Regions from separate parts of the Streptococcus sp. STR1/CE/0325 genome, predicted to be linked through region 1. Evidence: predicted binding sites of a transcription regulator. Region 1 holds the regulator's gene; the other holds the start of a gene.
What was found. Region 1 encodes CtsR, which represses protease genes until heat stress. Its sites were predicted from a motif close to TTGGTCAAAAAAGGTCAAANA; they were not measured.

Region 1 (11,071 bases):
CACCCTGTTTCCATCCAACTTTTTGGGAGCGATGGTGATAGCCTAGCACGCGCTGCTGAATTCATTCAAACCCATACCACAACAGATATTGTGGACATCAACATGGGCTGTCCCGTTAATAAAGTGGTCAAAAACGAGGCGGGTGCCAAGTGGCTCAAAGATCCAGAAAAAATCTATCAAGTGGTCAAGACCGTCAAGTCTGTCCTTGATATTCCCCTCACCCTCAAGATGCGCACCGGCTGGAGCGATAGTAGCCTTGCCGTTGAAAATGCCTTAGCCGCAGAAAGTGCTGGAGTGGCTGCCCTTGCCATGCATGGTCGGACCCGTGAACAGATGTACACTGGAACCTGTGATCACGAAACCTTGGCTCGTGTCGCTAAGGCGGTCACACAGATTCCCTTCATCGCCAATGGAGACATCCGCTCTGTCCAAGATGCCAAACTCATGATTGAAGAAATTGGAGCCGATGCTGTCATGATTGGACGTGCTGCCATGAACAATCCTTATATCTTCACTCAAATCAACCACTTCTTTGAGACAGGTGAGGTCTTACCTGATCTGCCTTTTGAAAAGAAACTTGACATTGCTCACGAACACCTCAAACGCTTAGTCGCCCTAAAAGGCGAACACATTGCGGTACGAGAGTTCAGAGGCCTAGCTCCCCACTATCTCAGAGGGACTTCTGGAGCAGCAAAAATTCGCGGAGCCGTCTCACGAGCTGAAAGCCTAGCTGAAGTCGAGGAGCTCTTTAACAGCATCCGCGTTTAAGCTAAGGTTAAGCGAGGAAGGGTATACTACTATCATCCTAAATATATTTCTTTTTCATAAATCTCCTAAACACCTGCCAACTCGATTGGGAGGTGTTTTTTTGACAAGGGCAGTAGCTGATGGACGACCGACATCATAGATGCCTATCCATATCCCTCTCTTTGATCAATCTCCCAAAGTCTTTTCTGATCTCGTCGTCGAAAGGAACTTTTTTTATGTGGAAAATAAACTTGAAAAAATAAGAAAAGATAAGTTTCTTTTAAGGTAGGCACGTTATACTAATAGCATCCTAAATATATTTCTTTTTCATAAATCTCCTAAATACCTGCCAACTCGATTGGGAGGTGTTTTTTTGACAAGGGCAGTAGCTGATGGAACACTTCTTCGCCTAGATTAGGTTCGAACCATTCTCATCAGCCTTGCCGGGAGGTGGACAACGACATCAAAGATGTCTGTCCATCTCCCTCTTTTTCATAAATCTCCTAAATTCCTCTAAGCAACTAGGATAGGGGAATTTTTTGATAGAAAAAATAGGAAAAGATAAGGTTCTTTTAAGAAAGAAAAGATATACTACTTTCATCCTAAATATATTTCTTTTTCATAAATCTCCTAAACACCTGCCAACTCGATTGGGAGGTGTTTTTTTGACAAGGGCAGTAGCTGATGGAACACTTCTTCGCCTAGATTAGGTTCGAACCATTCTCATCAGCCTTGCCGGGAGGTGGACAACGCCATCAAAGATGTCTGTCCATCTCCCTCTTTTTCATAAATCTCCTAAATTCCTCTAAGCAACTATGACAGGGGAATTTTTTTGCATCTTTTCTTTACCCTTATTTTATGTTATACTAACCAAAAAACAAAAAGGAGAATTTATGTCAGCAATTACTGCTAAGCGGGTGTCCAACTATGAGTTGTTCTACGACCTTGTCTTTGTCATTGCTACCTCTAGCATGACCCACCTGCTCCATGTCAAAGAACTAAGTTTAAGGGCTTTACTGACCTTTATCACTGCTAACTTTATCATCATGGCCATTTGGATCAATGAAACCTTTTATATGAACCGCTACGGAGAGAGGGATCACATTGATATTTACACCATTATCCCTGGGATGTTTATCATCGGGCAAATCGCAGCCAACTTTGGCTTACGGTATGAGCCTATCGCCCTGCCTTTTGCCTTTTATATTGGTCTGTCTTATGCGTTAGTTTCTCTGCAGTACTATCTCAGAGGAAAGCGAATGGGCACTTTTCCTGCTGACCTTAAGTGGTCGCTTGGCTTTAATCTCGCCATGACCGGTGTCTTTGCCTTATCCATGCTAGCTATTTCGATTGGTTTTTGGCGATTTGACGAGTGGTCTTTGATCATCTTTTTACTACCTGCCTATGCGCCTCTTCTCATCAATCGTTATGACCATCGCTTGGTCAATTTCCCTCATATTGTGGAACGCTGCCAGCTGATTACCATCATCACCTTTGGGGAAAGTGTGGTCGCAATCTTAAACGAATACAAGGGAAACCTCCTCATCACTGGCTTACTCTTCTTTGTCGGAATGAGCTTTCTCTTTGTATCCTATATCACCCAAGCCCACCTCAATATCAATCACCATCAAGCGACCAAGACTCATTTAATCTTTTATGCCCATAACATTTTAATTTTAGGGCTTAATTTCTTTACCGTTGGGTTAGAACTCCTGCCCTATCTGAGTCCAAAATTGGGCTTTAACCTCTTTTTACTAGGGATTTTCCTCTTTTACGCAGGGCTATTAGCAACGACACCCTATAACAAAGAACGCTATCAGCTCAAGACCAAGCACTGGGTCATCTATATTTCTAGCTTCATCCTCATGGGATTTTGCCTATACCTCGTAAGAAATAACCTCTTTTATCTAGCTTTGGTCTTTGCCATCACACCTTTTCTAGTCAATCAAATCCATCTGGTTCGCTTCTTGCGTGCGCAAAACCAAGAACTCAGTGACCTCATGGAGGGCACTTGGACCAAAAAACTCTATCAAGGTTGGGAGAAGCGAAATAAAAAATAAGGAATAGGTGAATACCTATTCCTTATTTTTCGTCTTCGGTAACATCAAACGTCAACTGACCTTTTTTGATACCAATTTTTAGCAGCATACCTTCTTTGAGTTGTTCAGATAAGATCAGCTCTGCCAAGCGATCCTCGACCTGTGTTTGAATCGTACGACGCAATGGTCTTGCGCCCATCTCCACATCATAGCCATCCTTAGCCAGATATTTAAGGGCAGATGGCTGCACCTTGAGGCGGATATTTTGCTCCAAGAGTTGCTTTTCAAGCGGTTTTAACATCAACTTCGCAATTTGTTCAATCTCTGCTTCTTTCAAGCTATGGAAAACGACCTTCTCATCAATCCGATTGAGAAACTCTGGACGATAAGCTTTTTTCAATTCTTCTAAGATACGACTAGCCATAGCCTTATCATCTGACGAGTGACTGATGCCAAAGCCAACTATCTTTTCATCTCGAAAAGCAGTAGCACCGATATTGCTGGTCATGATAATCAAGGTATTGGAAAAATCAACCTGACGACCGCGACTGTCGGTCAAAATTCCATCATCTAGAACTTGCAAGAGCAGATTAAAGACATCTGGGTGCGCTTTTTCAATCTCATCAAAGAGTAAGACCGCATAAGGCTTGTTTTTGACTTTTTCGGTCAATTCTCCCCCTTCATCATATCCTACATACCCAGGAGGAGCACCATTGAGACGACTTGCAGCGAACTTCTCCATATACTCACTCATGTCAAAGCGAAGAAGGGCTGACTCATCATCAAACAAGACTTCGGCAAGAGCCTTAGCCAGCTCAGTTTTTCCCACTCCTGTTGGTCCCAAGAACATAAAGGAGCCAATCGGACGTTTGCCTGTACGAATACCAGACTGATTGCGACGAATAGCCCGTGAAACAGCTGAGACCGCTTCGTCTTGACCGATTACACGTTTATGCAGTTCTTTTTCAAGGTTGAGGTAGCGCTTGTTATCTGCTTGAGAAAGTTTTTGAACTGGGATACCAGACATGCGACTAAGCGTTGCCAGCAAATCTTCCTTGGTTACGGTGATGGCTTTTGGATGCGCTTTTTGCGTTTCTTTTTTCAAAAGACGCTTGGCCAAGCGACTATCACCTTCCATCAGCGCCACATCAAGAGGGGTCAATTCTTCTTGTGCTTCTTTTTTCATCAAAAGCTGAACCGCAGCACTGGTTTCATCAATCAAATCCAAAGCTGAATCTGGCAGACGCTTGCTGGTTAAATAGCGGTGAGCTAACTTGACCGCTGTTTTCAAAACATCATCAGACAATTCCACCCTGTGATAGGCTTCATACCCTTTTTTAGCCCCTTTTAAAATGGCATAGGCTTCTTCAACACTGGGCTCTTCTAGAGTAATCTTAGCAAAACGTCTGCTAAGGGCCGCATCTTTTTCAATGTGCTTTTGATATTCTTCTTGAGTCGTTGCACCAAGCAAACGCAAACGACCACGAGCCAAAGCAGGCTTTAGAATATTAGCGGCATCCAGCGTGCTATCCATGCCACTACCTGAGCCAATGATGGTGTGAAGTTCATCAATGAAGAGGATGATTTTACCATCTTCTTCAACATCTGAGATGATTTTATTCATCCGCTCTTCAAAATCCCCACGAAAACGCGTTCCTGCAAGAACCGTCATCATGTCTAGCTCTAAAACCCTAAAGTCCTTCAACTCATAAGGAATTTCACCACTAGCGATGCGCTCTGCTAGTCCATAAGCCAAGGCGGTTTTTCCGACCCCAGCATCGCCTACCAAGACAGGATTATTCTTGGTCTTACGACTCAACACACGAATCATCCGTGTGATTTCCTCATCCCTACCAATAACGGGCTCTAGCTCTCCTTTTTCTGCACGAGCGCTCAAATCTCTGGTAAAGTCTGCAAGATCACCCACCTGGCTGCCCGGTGGCTTCATCATGTCTGAAAATTGATTGCTCTTCGTTTGCTTGGGACGGGTCAACTCATGGATATTCTTGACATCCTCTTTGGTCATCCCAGCATGGCGTTCCAAGGTTCTACGTAGCTCTAAAAAGCGAACGCCGTCCCCTTCTTCTGCGTGCTGAAAGCCAACTAATTCCAAAATCCGCATGGCAACATTGTCTCTACTCAACAAAATGGCTTCTAGCACATGCTCTGTTCCAATCTCATCAGAATTTGTCACTTGACTGATAGCTTCAGCATAAGCCATCAAGCGCTCTAGACCTTGCGAGCGCCCCTTAAATGAAAACTCTTCTGGAACTTCAACCGGATCTTTTCCCATAGCAAGAATAGCTGCGTCTTGATAAGATTCCAGCGGAAAATCCTGCTCAAACTCTAAAAATGTCAAGCCAGCAATGGACTGATCGCCTACGACTAAAGCTAGCAAGAGGTGCCAACTTTCCAAATAAGGACTCTCAAAGCCTGCGGCAATAAATTGACTCAGGGCAAAGGCTTCCTGTAATTTACTTGAATTTTGCTTCATACTAACATCCTTTTCTATCTAAGCGTTGTAACAATTTGAGCAACATATTGGCTCTGATATGAGCAGCATCTGCTCCCAAGACATCATCTGTACTCATGGCTAGCATCAAATTGCCCTCACGTTCACTTATAACCCCTTCGTCAAACAAATATTGCACCATATCTGAAAACACTGTCTGACTGACCGTCTCTCCGACATTAGCCATGAGATTGCCAAGGAGCTGATGATGGTCAGAAAACGAAATTTTGACGATCCGAATATAACCGCCACCCCCTCGTTTGCTCTCAACCGAATAGCCGCGGCTTTCGGTAAAACGCGTCTTGATGACGTAGTTAATCTGACTAGGTACGACTTGAAAAAAATCGGCTAAACTCGAACGCTTAATCTCGGCAAAGCCTGACTGAGCCAAAATCTCTTTGATATATTCTTCAATATTATCCGATGTATTTTTTGTTGGCATAGCTCTCGCTGTTCCTTTCTCTTTTTTGACTGTCTCTATCTTGCTCTAAAATAAAAAAGAGGCTAACTTGACCTTTATTGACTATTATATCATATTTTCAAGACTTACGCCAAGGATGAGGATACAATCCTAAAAAGAAAAAAGTTGAGAATTTTTCTCAACTTTCATCTCTATTAGTTATTTAGGGCTGCCGCCATTGTTGCAGCAACTTCTGATTCAAAATCGTTGGCTTTCTTCTCGATACCTTCACCCACTTCAAAGCGGACAAATGCTTCAACTTTAGCCCCAACAGAATCAAGGAACGCTTCTACAGTCTTGCTGTCGTCCATGATGTAAACTTGAGCAAGAAGGGTGTATTGTTGGTCAACTTTCGTGTTGTCAAGCATGAAGCGATCCATCTTACCTGGGATGATCTTGTCCCAGATTTTTTCTGGTTTGCCTTCTGCTTGAAGTTCAGCCTTGATGTCTGCTTCAGCTTGTGCAATCACTTCATCTGTCAACTGACCTTTTGATCCATACTTAAGAAGTGGAAGAGCTGGTTTATCAACCATAGCACGGCTTTCGTTATCTTGCTCGATCTTATGGTTCATTTGAGCCAATTCATCGTGGATGAACTCTGGATCAAGTTCTGTATAAGAAAGCACTTTTGGATTCATCGCAGCGATGTGCATAGACACTTGCTTAGCAAGGGCTTCGTCACCACCTTCGATAACGGCAACAACACCGATACGACCACCATTGTGTTGGTAAGCACCAAAGACTTGCTCATCAGTTTTTTCAACAATCGCAAAACGACGGAAGTCGATTTTTTCACCGATAGTTGCTGTTGCTTCAACATAAGCATCTTCAAGAGTCAAGCCTGAGCCAAGAGTCACTTTAAGGGCTTCATCGTTATTAGCTGGTTTTGCTTCTGCAAGTGCTTTAGCTGTTTCGTTTACGAGTTCAACGAATTGAGCGTTTTTCGCTACAAAGTCTGTTTCTGCATTCACTTCAACAAGCGCAGCCACGTTTCCTGCCACATAGATACCTGTCAAACCTTCTGCAGCGACACGGTCAGCTTTTTTAGCTGCCTTAGCCATTCCTTTTTCACGAAGCAATTCGACTGCTTTTTCGATGTCACCTTCTACTTCAACCAAGGCTTTTTTAGCGTCCATAACGCCAGCACCGGTTTTTTCACGCAATTCTTTTACAAGAGCCGCTGTAATGTTTGCCATTTTTATTCCTCCACTAAAAATAAAAAAGGGAAGGGCTAAGCCCGCCCCTTAGGATAGTTGGTTTTAACCTTTTGGATTAACGAAATTAGTTGTTTGATCCTTCAACCACTTCAACGATTTCTTCGATTGAGTCTGCTTCTGCGTTTTCTTCAAAAACAACTTCTGCATCTTCACCTTGACGGCCTTCGATAATCGCATCTGCCAATTTAGCAGTGATGAGTTTCACGGCACGAATGGCATCATCGTTGGCTGGGATGATCACATCGATGTCATCTGGATCAGCGTTGGTATCAACCATAGCAACAACAGGGATACCAAGTTTTTTCGCTTCTTTAACAGCGATTTGTTCTTTATGTGGGTCAACCACGTACATCACGTCTGGGATGCGTGGCATGTCTTCGATACCACCCAAGAATTTTTCAAGACGAGCACGTTGTTTGTTAAGAAGGGCTACTTCTTTTTTAGGAAGAACTTCAAAGACACCTTCTTCTTCCATGCGTTTGATTTCTTTCAAACGGGCAATACGTTTTTGGATAGTGCCCCAGTTTGTAAGGGTTCCACCCAACCAACGGTGGTTGATGTAGTATTGACCAGCACGTTCTGCTTCTTCTTTAACCGCTTCAGATGCTTGTTTCTTTGTTCCAACAAACAAGATAACGGCATCGTTAGCAGCTGCTTCACGCATGAAATCGTAGGCTTGGTCTGCCAACTTAACGGTTTGTTGAAGGTCAATCACATGGATACCGTTACGTTCTGTAAAGATGTACTTCGCCATCTTAGGGTTCCAACGGCGAGTTTGGTGACCAAAGTGAACACCAGCTTCAAGAAGCTGTTTCATTGAAATAACTGACATGAGTATGTCTCCTTTTAAAATAGTTTATGACCTCTTTTAGACGTCAACTCGCAGGCTAACCTAAAAAGGCAACTGACCCACGATTAGTCTAAAATGAGTATTATCGCATCATGCGACCTCTCCATTATACCACAAATCTAGGGGCAAAAACAAGTCAAAAATCAGGTTTTCCTTTAAAAACAGGTCTAGAGGAGCAAAAAAGTTGACCTTGTCCTCTTAACGGTTGCGAAAGACTTCGTACATGAGTACTGCCGCAGCAACACTGGCATTCAGGCTTTGGACATGTCCGTTCATGGGAATGGTAATCATCTCGTCCACCTGTTTTTTGAGCTGATGCGAAATGCCCTTGCCTTCACTACCAATCAAAAGCGCCAATTTCCCCCTGGTATTCCAGTTTTGCACAGGAGTTCCTGTCATATCTGTCCCAAAGACCCAGAATCCTGCCTCCTTTAGCTGGGTGAGGGTCTGACTGAGGTTGGTCACACGCGCGACGGGAACGTGGTTGACAGCACCTGTCGAGGTTTTTGCCACCACTGGTGTAATGCCAACCGAACGGTGTTTTGGAATGATCACTCCTGTGACATTGGTCGCATCGGCTGTTCTTAAAATGGACCCTAAATTATGCGGGTCACTCAGACCGTCTAGAACTAGAATTAAAGGGTTTTCTTCCTTATCAGCCAGTTGCAAAATAGTCGCTAAATCCGCATACGCATAAGCTGAAACCTTTAAGACAAAGCCTTGATGGACACCCTTTGTCATCTGATTGAGGGTTTTCTTTGGCACAAAGGAGATTGCAACCTTTTCCTGTTGTGCGAGTTGCTTTATCTCTTTAACATGCTGACTATGCAAGTCTTCTTGGATAAATAATTTGTGCCCCATTTTTGCCTTGAGGCTATCTTTGACGGCATGAACGCCGTAAACCAGATCGGTTTGTTCTTCTGTCATGGTTGATTCTTTCATTTTTTTGATAAAAAAAGAGCACACGCTTGGAACGCTTAGGGCTGCTGGATTCCTCCCCTGACCCGCTTTACGCACAATCGTTGCTCCATTTATTATTATAGCATATTTTAGCTCATTTGCAAGTCAAAACCTACTTGCCTTGACTCCTGCGCTGTCTAAAGAAATCCTGCATGATGCTAGCACACTCTTCTTCTAAAATACCAGATTCCACTACTACTCGGTGATTGAGTCTAGTATCGGTCAAAATCTCATAGAGACTAGCCACCGCACCAAACTTGGGATTTTTTGCGCCATAATAAACTTCTGGTAGTCTCGCTAGACCAATGGCTCCGCTGCACATAACACAAGGCTCGATGGTGACAAAAAGCTGACAATCCAGCAAGCGCCAATTCCCAATGTGGCGATTAGCTTCTTGAATGGCCATGATTTCCGCATGCAAGATCGCTTGCTGCTCCTCTTCTCTGGCATTGTGTCCTCGTCCGATGATGTCACCATCTTTGACAATGACGCAACCAATGGGAATTTCATTTTTTTCTAAGGATTTTCTCGCTTCAACAAGAGCAGCTCGCATGAAGGTTTCTTTTTGTTCTTGGGTGAGTATCATTGAGCACCTTCTCCTAAGTCCCACTCCCTATGAGGAAGTGCCAAGTCCACTGGAATAACCCCAGCATAGACTTGCGCTTGTTGTCTCAGCACCTCTAGATGATCCTTAGTCTCCATGCCCTCATCTGGAAATTGTGGCAGATGCGTGAGGACCAAGCGTTTCACGCCAGCTTCTTTGGCTATTTCCCCAGCTTCCTTGCTGGTCAGGTGGGCGGGATGATTTTCATGCCCTTCAAAGAGATAAACGTCAGCAAGAAAAAGGTCAGCATCTCTAGTAAAGTCAGCTAAGCCTTCAAAATAACCGGTATCTCCTGTAAAGACAAGGACTTGACCAGTTTGTCTTTCTGTGATGCGCATGGCATAGCAGACCACAGGGTGCACCGTTTTGATAAAGGTAATATCAAAGGGGCCAATAGACGTGCCAGAAGCCACATCATAGGCATGCCCATCTAGTGCCCCTGGCATGGTGATTTGACCAAAGCGAACGGCATCCTCATCATGACCATAAACAGGTAACACCTTTTTCTCTTTCTTAGGATAGAGCAAGCGGTAGTGACCTAAAACCCCCAAATCCGCCACATGATCCGGATGGTAATGACTGATAATAACCGCATCCAAATCCATGGGAGATAGGACTTTTTCAAGTTCATTGACAGCTCTACTTCCTGCGTCCATCAAAAGCGTAAAGCCGTCTTGACTGGTGATTAAAAAACTGGTCGTTCCTGCATCTTGGAAAGGATAGCCTCCCCAAGACCCTAAAGTATGTAATTTCATGATTCTCTCTCCTTTTTTTCTATTATACCATATCAAAAAGACCTAGCTCAAATTGAACTAGGTCTTTATCGGCGTGAAAAATAGTGTCACTCATACCTTACTACTATCACGATTTTTCACCACTCGTGTCTGGACACCTACCCATTTTCATCATACATCAAAGGTGTCTTTTGCTCTTCTTGCAAGAAAATCTTAGGCTTCGTCTTCTTTCTTGCGTTTTTGAGCGAGCAATCCGACACCAATCAGAGCTGCAATACCAGCCACATTCAAGATAGACGAATCTTTGGCAGATGTTTCTGGTAATTGCTTGTCTTGAACAACTGGTTTATGAACCATTGGTTTTTGTTCTGGTTCTTTTGGTTGTTCTGGCGTTGGTTTTGGATTTGGCGTATAAACAACTTTGGTGTCTTCACCTGGGTGATTTGGTGTCACGCTTGGTACTTCTGGTGTCATACCTGGGATAGACGGTACTGGCGTTGGAATAACCTTAGTTGGATCTTCTGGATCGTTGGTGTAGATTGGTGTTGGAGCATCTGGAATTGGATTTCCTTCTGGATCCACTGGGATGATGTGACCAATCTTATGGTAAACCACACTTTCTTCAAGGTTATCTTGGGTAACCGTCTTAGATGCGACTTGTGCTTTATCAGCGTAGTAGCCATTCACCACCGGTACCTTAACCATGCTGTACTCGGTCTTATCAGACGCCCATGGTGTGGTTGAGATGACTTGACCGGTCACCTTATCAACCGTGACTGTCCGTGTCCATTTGGCTGACTGAACATTGTCCGTAGCAAGCTGATGACCTGCTTCATCCACAAAGTGAACGGTTGAGGTGACGTCTTTTGCCACTTGACCTGCTTCAGCTGGCCATTTTGGTCCATTTGGATCATTTGGATTAATTGGCGTTCCTGGTTCCTTAGGATT
Region 2 (11,071 bases), 1.2 Mb from region 1:
CGAGCCAGCTCAAGAAAAGCCTGCTGTTTGTTTGTTAAATAAGAAGTGGCAAAACCGTCTAATAAAGACAGCTGATCCAAGATCTTAGACTGACCGGCTAGCTCCTCTATCTCTTGGGAAGTCGCAACCACCTGAGCCAGCAGTTTCGCCTGATCTGGCAAGAAGCCCTTATCTAACAAAACATCCTCTAAAAAGGCCGTTTCTCTAGGAAACTGAACCAGCTGACACCGGCTACGAATGGTCAAGAGCACCTCTTCTTCCTTGCTGGTGACAAAGAAGATATAGCGCTGACTCTGCGGCTCTTCAATCATCTTTAAAAGGCTATTTGCCGCATTCAAGTGCAGCTTATCGGCTTCTTTGATGATAAAGACCTGACAAGGCCGCTCAAAACCCGACTGAGAAAACTGTCCAACAATCTCTCGAACGGCTTGTGTCTTAATAATTTTTCCTTGCGGCGCAATCTCGTGCACATCTGAAAACTCATGTGCTTCAATCAAGCGGCAAGACCGACACTCTCCACAAGGCAAGACCCCATTTAGCTGTTCGCAAAATTGACTTTTTGCCAAAAAGAGCGCCATCTCATAAGCACTGCCATCACCTGAAAAGAGATAAGCATGGCTCAATTTACCTGCTTCTAGGATTCTTTGAAAATCATGGAACCGCTTGGGCTGACGCTCAGCTAAGCTCTTCATCTGCCTTTACCCTTTGCTCAATGATCAAAAGCGTTTCCTGAACCACGTCCTCTAAGGGACGGTTGGCATCAATTTTGACCACACGATGGTCACCATCTTGTTCTAAAATGGCTTGATAGCCCTGTCTGACCCTCTCATGCAAGTGTTTTTTTTCCAAATCCAAACGATTGACCTCACGCTCAGTATCCTTGTGAATGCGAGAAAGTCCAGTAGCAGTATCCACGTCAAAGTACAGGGTCAAATCAGGCTTGCGCTCATCGGTAGCATAGGCATTTAACCACTCAATCGCTGCCTTATCCAAACCTCTACCATAGCCTTGGTAGGCAAGGGAGCTATCAATAAAACGATCGACCAAGACCACATCCCCTTGAGACAGGGCTGGCGCAATCTTTTCTACCATGTGTTGCCGCCTCGCTGCAATGTAGAGCAAGAGCTCCGTTTTACTATCCATCTGCGTGTGTGCGACATCTAGAATAATCTCTCGAATCTTTTCTGCAATCGCAATACCTCCCGGTTCACGCGTTTTTATGACGGGTCTAGCGAGTCTCTCCTCAAGGAGGGGAAACACCCTTTCAAGCACCGTGGTTTTTCCTGCACCATCAGGTCCCTCAAAGGAGATCAATAAGCCTTTGTTCATCTTCTTTCCTTCATTTTGTTTGCTTCTTCTATTCTATCAAAAAAAGGAGAAAAAAACACGCTTAAAAAAGAAGAGAGACCATTCTTATTTCACATCTCCCCTTCTTTTTTTGTCATTTGTCCTTAACCGAGATCAACGGCGCTGGTTTCTAAGATACTATCCACCACAACACCTTGTGAACTGATTTGCTCTTTAAGACCATCAAGGTCACAAACACCATCTAGCTGCACTTCCACGACCACCTTATCATCGGTTTCTTTATTGACAATAATCCCCTTGATATTGAGCTTGATTTCTGAAAAGATTTTCACGACCTTCTCAAAAGCCCCTGCCTCATCTTTAAGGAAGATCCGCACCCGAATCCCTTGTTCACCGTAACCAGAGAACTTCAAAAAAGCGCGCATGACATCACGGTCTGTGATGATGCCAGATACCCTGCCATTTTCTTCCACCGGTAAGACACCAATCTTATGCGTCATCATGAGGTAGATGGCATCCTCTAGGCTCGCATAAGGACTAATGGTCACCACATCTTTAATCATAATGTCACGAATCTTGGTTTTATTGAGCAGATAATTCATCTCAAAAATGGATAAACTCGTTGCCTTAGATGGTGTGGCATCCGCCATGGTTCCTCCCGTTACAAGTCCAATCAAGCGATCATTTTCGATGACAGGCAGACGTCTCAAGTGTTTTTCCTTCATCAAATCCGCTGCATGGGCTACGCTAGTATCGGGTGAAATATACACCACCTTTTTGGTCATAAAATCCTTGACTGCCATTTCAATCTCCTCATTTCCTTTTCTTTCATTATATCATAAAAAGTAGCGTCTTCCTCAGAAAACGCTATCTTTTTCTTGTTTTTATTCAAAAATAAGGGAATAACTCCTCTACAATCCCATAAAAGTCTGGAAGCTAACTTGTCTCCCAGACTTTTTCGTCATCTTATCCTCCCAGATAGGCCTTTCTCACTTCATCTGAAGCCAGCAATTCTTGTCCTGTTCCTGAAAGAACGATTTTTCCTGTTTCTAGGACGTAACCGCGGTCTGCAATCGACAGCGCCTTGTTGGCATTTTGCTCGATGAGAAGCACGGTTGTGCCTTGTTTTTGAATATCTTGAATGATGTCAAAGATTTCTTGGATGAAAATCGGTGCTAATCCCATAGACGGCTCGTCCAAGAGCAAAAGCTTTGGCTGGCTCATAAGGGCACGCCCCATGGCAAGCATCTGCTGCTCCCCTCCTGAAAGGGTTGCAGCATCCTGATTTTTACGCTCTTCTAGTCTAGGGAAGCGCTCAAAAATCTTTTTAAGATTGGCTTGGTTTTCTTCACGGTTGTTACGCAGAAAAGCTCCCATTTCAAGGTTCTCCATAACGGTCAAACCAGAAAAGACATGACGTCCTTCTGGCACTTGAGAAAGACCATCTGCCACAATTTTCCTAGCGGGAACTTTTTGAATCTCATTGCCCAAAAAGCTGATGGTCCCACTACTTGGTCTCACCAAACCAGAAATGGTGCGTAGAATGGAGGTTTTTCCTGCTCCATTGGCACCAATCAACGTTACCACTTCACCTTCATTGACCTCAAAACTGACGTCTTTGACGGCTTCGATGACACCATAGCGAACCGATAGCTGTTCGACTTTTAACATGCTCATTAGAGTTCTCCTCCTAGATACGCTTCAATCACGCGCTGATTGGTCCTGATTTCCTCAGGTGTACCGTGGGCAATCAAACGACCGTACTCCAATACATAAATGCGCTCCGTCACTTCCATGACCAAGCTCATGTCATGCTCAATCAAGATCACGGTAATCTTGAATTGTTCTTGAATTTGGCGGATCAAATCCGTTAATTCTGCCGTTTCTTGTGGGTTCATCCCCGCAGCTGGCTCATCCAAGAAGAGAATTTTAGGATTAGTCGCTAGCGCCCGTACAATCTCAAGCCGACGTTGTTGACCATAAGGAAGGTTCTTCGCTAGAGTTTGTGCGTCACCTTCTAAACCAAAGATTGCCAACAAGTCAAAGGCTTTTTGTTTCAGCTCTGCCTCATTTTTATAAAAAGATGGCAAACGCAAAAAAGAAGCCAAAAGATGTGGAGAGCGACCATTGGAAAGCCCCACCAAGACATTATCCAAGACTGTCATATCTTTGAAGAGGCGGATATTTTGAAAGGTTCTCGAAAGACCAAGTGCAGCAATCTTAGACGGTGTTTTCCCATTTAAGAGCGTGCCATCTAGCATCACCGTTCCCTCGCTTGGTTCATACACCCCTGTTAAGAGGTTAAAGAGGGTTGTTTTCCCAGCGCCATTTGGACCGATAAGGCCGACCAATTCTCCCTCGTGGAGTTCCATGGTCACATCCCCAACAGCCGTTAGACCACCAAAATTTTTGGTTAGATGTTTCACTTCCAATAGGGCCATGATTAACTTTCCTCCTTTCCAGCTTTAAAGAAACGTGATAATTTCAATTCCTTAGTCCCAAGTAAGCCCCCTGGTCTAAAGACCATCACCAAAATAAGGGCTAGAGAATAGATGATCATCCGAAGGTCGGAGACATTTTGCAAGAACATGTTGAGAATACCAAGTGCAACAGCTGCAACAATCGTTCCCGTCACCGAACCAAGACCACCTAAAACAGCGATGATGAGGTAATCAATGGAACGTAAGAGGGTATAATCTTTTGGTACAGCTGTTCCTAGATAACCCACATAGAGCGATCCTGCAATACTCGCCATGATGGCTGCAATGACAAAAGTCAAAACCTTAGCTTTGGTGATGTTAACCCCCATAGACTCCGCAGCAATCTCATCTTCACGCACGGAAATCACTTCACGTCCCATCGGACTTCTGAGGTAGTTCAACATCAAAATCGTCAACACCACGACAAAGATGAACACCACAGGCCAAGTGGTATAGGATAAAATACCCGTAATCCCTGCTGCACCGTTAGTGAGGGTTCCTCCATTGATGATAACAATCCGAATAATCTCAGAGACACCAAGAGTCGCAATTGCCAAATAATCTCCCTTAAGACGCAAGGTCGGAATTCCAACCAAAAGGGCAATTACAGCAGCCACAGCACAGCCAACCAACATCGACAAGTAAAAACCAAGGTAAGTCGGCATAGATTGCGTAAGGATAGCCGTCGTATAAGCTCCAATAGCCATAAAACCAGCTTGACCAAGAGGAAACTGTCCTGAAAAACCAAGAATCAGATTGGTCCCAAGCGCCATGATGATGCTAATCCCAATCCCCATGACAATCTGGATGTAATAATCCCCTAAAAGACCACTAGACGTGAGAAAAGACAAAACAGCAAAGGTGGCTACAATCACAGCTAACCAGGTCAGATTTACTTTTAGATTTTTCTGCATGATCTACACCTTCTCCTTTACATTTTTCCCTAAAATACCCGCTGGGCGAATCAAAAGAATCACCACCAACACAATATAAACCACTGCATCACGGTAGCTAGATAGACCAATCGAAATCGAGAAGGTTTCTAGTAAACCGATGATAATACCACCAAGCGCCGCACCTGGGATAATACCAATCCCACCCAAAACGGCTGCGATAAAGGCCTTAATCCCTGGTGTCATCCCCATCAAAGGGTCAATCGAATTGTAATACAGTCCAATTAGAACACCCGCAGCTCCAGCTAAGGCTGAACCAAGCGCAAAGGTAAAACTGATGGTAGAGTTGACGTTGATTCCCATCAACTGTGCCGCATCACTATCCACCGACACCGCGCGCATGGCTTTTCCCATCTTGGTCTTTTGCACGATGAACTGGAGCGCCACCATCAAAAGAACGGAAATGCCTAGGATAATCAACTGCACATTGGTAATCACCACAGGTCCCACGTTATACTTAATGGTTTCAATCGCCTGTGGGAAGGCACGGGTATTGGCACCGACTAAGCGAACCATACCATACTCAAGGAAAAAGGAAACCCCGATAGCGGTGATAAGAGCTGCAATCCGAGTCGAATGACGCAGTGGCCGATAAGCCAAAAATTCAATCAAGACACCCAGAGCAGCTGTGATCGCCATGGTCAAAACCAAAGCGACAAAGAAATTTAAATGAAAGGCTGAAATCAAGTAATAGCCAATAAAGGCTCCCATCATGTACAAATCACCATGGGCAAAGTTAATCAATTTAATAATCCCATAAACCATGGTGTAGCCAAGGGCAATCAGGGCATAGACACTTCCCAAAATCAACCCATTGACAAGTTGCTGAAGCATATCGTCACCAAACTTTCTATTTTTTATTCACATATCAAAAACAGCAAACATCTGGAGGAGACCTTCTCCCCCAGATGACCTAAGAGTCCATTATTTTGCCTCAACGGGCTCTGCTTTTTCTTCTTTTCCATCTTTAAGGCTGATGACAAGCGCTGTTTTAACAGGGTTGTGATCCTTATCGATAGAGAATTTACCTGTCACACCTTCAAAATCTTTCAATTTTGCAAGATTCTCAGAGAGATCTTTGGAAGTCTTAGCCCCTTTAGCAGCGTCAGCTAGCATATAAACAGAGTCATAACCAAGAGCGGCAAACAAGTTTGGCTCTTCGCCGTATTTTTCCTTGTAGGCCTTGACAAAGGCTGCTGACTTATCTGACAAGTTGACCTTAGTAGAGTAGCCAGAAACGTAGTAAACGTTGGTGGCGTTGTTAGCACCTGCACTTGCCACGTACTGAGGATCGCTAAAGCCATCAGGTCCTAGGATTGGCTTATCAATGCCCATTTCACGCGCTTGTTTGGTGATAAGACCAGTCGCTGTGTAGTAACCCGGCATAACGATGGCATCAAAGTCCTTGTTCTTAAACTTAGTCAAAGCCGCTTGGAAGTCCTTGTCATCACTTGCAAAGGTATCTTCAACAACAATCTCACCCTTGTAAGATTTCTTGAACTGATCGGCAACTGCCTTAGAGTAGTCACTGGAGTTGTCATAGTAAAGGACAACCTTATTTGCTTTTAAGTTTTCAGAAGCGTACTGCGCCAAGACCTTTCCTTGATAGCTGTCTTGGAAGGTTGCACGAAAGACATAATCTTGAACCTTACCATTTGAAACCGTCAAGCTATCTAGTGTTCCAGATGGCGTCATCAAAGGAACAGCTGCCTTGGTGGCATTTGGTGATGCGGCTGCTGTACCAGATGAAGTCGCAGGGCCTAAGATGGCATTGACCTTGTCTTGGGTTGCTAGGCTGGTTGCTACCGTTGCAGCTTCAGACGTGTCTGACTTGTTGTCCTTAGAAACCACTTCTAATTTTTTCCCATCAACACCACCAGCCTTGTTGATCTCTTCAACCGCTAGATCAGCTGCTTTTTTCTCCGCTGTTCCATAAGCGGCAACATTTCCAGATAATTCTAAGTTGTAGCCGATTTTGACGGTTTTATCGATTTGGGTGCCGTTGCTGCTCGACGAGCCACCAGGTGCTGCACTACATGCTGCCAAAGCTGCTGTACTAAATAGGGCTAAGGCCGCTAGGGTTAATCTCTTCTTCATTTTATTTCCTCAATTTCTAAAGTGTTATGTTTTATATAATACTGAATTGTCAGATAATTGTCAACCCATTTTTTCACTTTTTTCTAAAAAAGATGCTGAATCCTCAATGAAAACAGTTTTATCTTGCAAAGTGCCCACAAATTGGTGCTCCATAGCCAGCAGAGGTGAGCGTTTTACCTCCTTGACATACTTAAGACGGTTTAGTTGCGCAAGAATGGTTGTTTCTTGATCTTGATCGATATAAAGCATGACATAGCGCATCTTTTTTGAGTGATAGACCAGATCCCCTAATTTGACTAACTTTTTCGCATCTCGGTTGTAATACAAATAAATCACCAAACCAAGACGACTCGGTATCTGAAATTCTTCTTTTTTATCCATAAATAAGATTATAATAAAAAAGAGACTAAACGTCTAGTCCCTTTCTTGATAACTATTTGAGGTCGTTGTTCGTCATGATTTCATCAATGAATCCATACTCAAGTGTTTCTTGGGCGCTCATCCACTTGTCACGCTCAGCATCACGGTGCACCTCTTCGACTGTTCGACCAGAATTGTCTGCTAAAATCTGCTCAAGGTTATTTCTGGTTTTAAGAAGGTGTTCTGCTGCAATCGCCATATCGGTTTGTTGCGTACCGCCACCTGTGCCACCCATAGGTTGGTGGATCATGTATTCCGCATTAGGAAGCATGAAGCGTTTGCCTTTAGCACCGCTTGAAGCGATGACTGTTCCCATAGAAGCTGCCACACCCATAACGATGGTTTGCACATCAGATTTGATAAAGTTCATGGTATCCACAATGGCAAGACCTGCTGAAACAGAACCACCTGGGGTATTGACATAAAGGTAGATGTCCTTGGTGTTATCCTGTGCGTCCAAAAAGAGGAGCTGGGCAATGATGGAATTGGCCATATTGTCCTCAACAGGGCCTGTCAACATGATGATACGGTCTTTTAACAGACGAGAGTAAATGTCATAAGAGCGCTCGCCTCTGCTAGTTTGTTCAATGACTACTGGAATCATAAATATTCTCCTTTCAGGTTCTGTGACCTTTTCTAATCTATTGGTTCATTATACCTTATTGGTCAACTAAGGTCAAATAAAAAACTCAAAAAGAAGGGAGATTGAGGTCTGCCCCAGTCTCCTTTCGTATCTTATTTGGTTCCAAAAAGACGATCCCCAGCATCTCCGAGACCTGGCACAATGTAGCCGTGTTCGTTGAGTTTTTCATCAAGTGCAGCGGTGTAGATATCCACATCTGGGTGAGCTTCTTGCAGCTTTTTCACTCCTTCTGGTGCTGCAACAAGGCAGACAAACTTGATGTTGGTCGCCCCGCGTTTTTTAAGGGAATCAACCGCCAAAATAGCAGAACCACCTGTTGCTAGCATTGGATCCACCAAGAAAATTTGGCGTTGATCGATATCATCTGGTAGTTTGACCAAATACTCCACTGGCTCAAGCGTTTCTTCATCACGATACATTCCGATGTGACCCACTTTAGCCGCTGGAACAAGGCTAAGAAGACCATCGACCATCCCAATCCCTGCACGAAGGATCGGAACAATGGCGAGTTTTTTACCAGCCAATTGTTTTTGCACTGTCTTTGTGATTGGTGTTTCAATCTCCACGTCCTCCAAAGGAAGATCACGGGAAACTTCATAACCCATTAGCATAGCAATTTCATTAACCAATTCTCTAAAATCTTTGGTTGATGTGCTGGTGCGACGTAAAATGGACAATTTGTGTTGAATCAATGGATGTGAGATAACTTGAAAATTTCCCATGAGAAAAGACCACCTTCTATATTTTTCTAACTAGATATTATAGCATAATCCACAAAAAAAATCTGCCAAAAAGAGCAGATTTTTTAGTTTTTTACCCTATCTTTGCTTTTTGGCGCCATTCGTTTGCCCTATTTTTTCCAATAAACTTATCCAAAAGACCGGTTCTAAGGCTAAAGTAAGCATAAATCAAGACACCAACCGAACCGACCAGAGCTAGATAAAGGAAGTTCATCAAGCGCCCTTGTGGTTGAATGATAAAATGGAGCAAGAACATCACAAGCCCTACTCCCAATGCCATAAAGAGAGTTAAAAGAGCAATCAACAGCAAGCGTTTGTAAACCACTTGACGATTGAAGTGAGTCACAACTTGAATCCTCCGATAACTCAAGACAATGGAAACCAAAAGTGCGATATTGGTCGAATAAATCGGACCATAAGCATGGAAGAAATAGATAAAAGGAATCTGTAAAATAACCTTAATGATTAGCCCATAAAGGAAATACAGCATGACCTGACGGTTTTCAAATAAAGACTGCAAAATCGGAGTCAACACCATGTAAAGGGAAAGAAAAATGGTCTGTATCAAGGAAGCCGAGAGCAAATCTACCGCTAGCGAATCGGCTGCCCCATAAAAGACGACATATAAGGGGTGAACCAGCATCAAAGCCCCAACAACAACCGGAAGTAAAAAGCTCCCAAGCATGACCAAGTTATCAATCACCAAACGCGCTGACGCTTTATAGTCTTTTTTGATGAAATTCTCTGTTAAAAGAGGAATTGAGGTCGCACTGATAGAGCCTGCGACTGCAACAATAATCATGGTCAGTTTTCCTGGGTTAGAGGCAAAATAAGCAAACTGAACGCTCAACTCCTGCTTGGTATAAGAGGTAAAACCTGACATGGTATTGATATAAGTCGCTTGGTCAATCAACCGAAACAACTGGATAGCTGATCCTGTGATGATAAAAGGTAGCGCCTCTTTCACCGTTTCAATGATGACTAATCGGGTATTGACTTGACCGGACGCATCCTTTGCTTGAAAGAGAGCCTGTAACATGCCTTCTTTCCACAAAAAATAAAAGAGGGTCAAAAGACTAGCCAGCATACCGACAAAGGCTGCAAAAGTGGATTGGGTGACGGCTTCCACATAGTTTTTTGACCCCATTTTCATAATGAAAAAGGCAGTCACTAACATCCAGATAACACGAATCAACTGTTCAGAAACCTGACTCACTGCACTTGGATGCAGTTGGTTAAAGCCTTGGAAAAATCCCCGCAAGACACTCATAGCAGGAAAGACCAAAACCGCCAAGGTCAAGCTACGTAGGACAGGAACCAGTTCACTCCCACCACCACTCATATCGGAAAATAAAGGCGCTCCCAAATACAAAATGCCAGCAAACACCACGCCCAAAAACAGGGTGAAATACAACATTTGCTTGACCAGGTAAAAACTAGTCTCGCGCTTTCCAAGCGCATTGTACTTAGCCACTTGCTTTGCGACTGCAACAGGGACACCAACGGTTGAAATCAACAAAAAGAGGGCGTAAATCTCATAGCCCATCCCAAAAAGAGCATTGGCCTCAGGGCCGTATTTGCCCATCCAAGCATACCAAGGAATGATGTAAACAGCCCCCAATAAGCGGCTGATAAAATTGCTGGCAGTCAGCCAAGCAGTTCCTCGAACGAGCTGCTGCTGCTGATTTAAGGTTTCATTTTTTACAGACATGGTTCACTCTTTCACAGTAATCAATAAAATCATTATAAACTTTTCTTTTTGACTTGTAAAACAAGAACATTAGGGCTAAAATAAGAAGTATGATAAGCTTAAATACTATTTTAGACATCCTAAAAGCCGATCACAATTTTAGAGAGATCGCACTAAATGGACACTACACCTTAACCTATGACCAAAATCCCTCCTTTCAAAAACTCAGCTACGATAGTAGAGAGGTCGATAAAGACACGCTCTTTTTTGCAAAGGGAGCTTCGTTTAAAAAAGCCTTTTTAGAAGATGCCATTCAAAAAGGACTGGCCTTTTATATCAGCCAAGTGGACTATGAAGTCGGTATTCCTGCCATTTTGGTCAATGACATCAAACAAGCCATGAGCCTTATTGCCATGGAGTTTTACGGTCATCCGCAAAATCAACTAAAACTCCTTGGGATTACAGGAACAAAGGGAAAAACCACTGCCGCTTACTTTGCCTATCATATTTTGAAGCAAAGCCACAAGCCCGCCCTTCTTTCCACGATGAACACGACACTTGATGGCATTCATTTTACCAAGTCAAAACTGACCACACCTGAGAGCCTTGATCTCTTTGCCATGATGGCTCAAGCCGTTCAAAATGGCATGACCCACCTCATCATGGAGGTTTCTAGCCAAGCCTATTTGGTCAAAAGGGTTTACGGGCTAACCTTTGATGTGGGCGTTTTTCTCAATATC

Region 2: the regulator CtsR is predicted to act here: its motif matches at 7,921-7,941, upstream of ACZ49W_RS01745 (ATP-dependent Clp protease proteolytic subunit).

Annotation. Positions count from the first base shown of each region.
Region 1 is NZ_AP045018.1:1,592,394-1,603,464, forward strand. It holds gene dusB (tRNA dihydrouridine synthase DusB) at 1-768, shown strand, start outside; gene ACZ49W_RS07725 (low temperature requirement protein A) at 1,641-2,807, shown strand; gene ACZ49W_RS07730 (ATP-dependent Clp protease ATP-binding subunit) at 2,830-5,280, opposite strand; gene ACZ49W_RS07735 (CtsR family transcriptional regulator) at 5,282-5,740, opposite strand; gene tsf (translation elongation factor Ts) at 5,914-6,954, opposite strand; gene rpsB (30S ribosomal protein S2) at 7,040-7,807, opposite strand; gene rlmB (23S rRNA (guanosine(2251)-2'-O)-methyltransferase RlmB) at 8,024-8,767, opposite strand; RNA gene ffs (signal recognition particle sRNA small type) at 8,770-8,864, opposite strand; gene tadA (tRNA adenosine(34) deaminase TadA) at 8,898-9,371, opposite strand; gene ACZ49W_RS07765 (MBL fold metallo-hydrolase) at 9,368-10,144, opposite strand; gene ACZ49W_RS07770 (mucin-binding protein) at 10,337-11,071, opposite strand, start outside.
Region 2 is NZ_AP045018.1:343,151-354,221, reverse strand. It holds gene ACZ49W_RS01790 (DNA polymerase III subunit delta') at 1-692, opposite strand, end outside; gene tmk (dTMP kinase) at 676-1,329, opposite strand; gene ACZ49W_RS01780 (CBS domain-containing protein) at 1,452-2,111, opposite strand; gene ACZ49W_RS01775 (ABC transporter ATP-binding protein) at 2,275-2,985, opposite strand; gene ACZ49W_RS01770 (ABC transporter ATP-binding protein) at 2,985-3,749, opposite strand; gene ACZ49W_RS01765 (branched-chain amino acid ABC transporter permease) at 3,752-4,702, opposite strand; gene ACZ49W_RS01760 (branched-chain amino acid ABC transporter permease) at 4,706-5,575, opposite strand; gene ACZ49W_RS01755 (ABC transporter substrate-binding protein) at 5,666-6,838, opposite strand; gene ACZ49W_RS01750 (DUF2129 domain-containing protein) at 6,899-7,219, opposite strand; gene ACZ49W_RS01745 (ATP-dependent Clp protease proteolytic subunit) at 7,272-7,862, opposite strand; gene upp (uracil phosphoribosyltransferase) at 7,994-8,623, opposite strand; gene ACZ49W_RS01735 (putative polysaccharide biosynthesis protein) at 8,715-10,352, opposite strand; gene ACZ49W_RS01730 (UDP-N-acetylmuramoyl-L-alanyl-D-glutamate--L-lysine ligase) at 10,442-11,071, shown strand, end outside.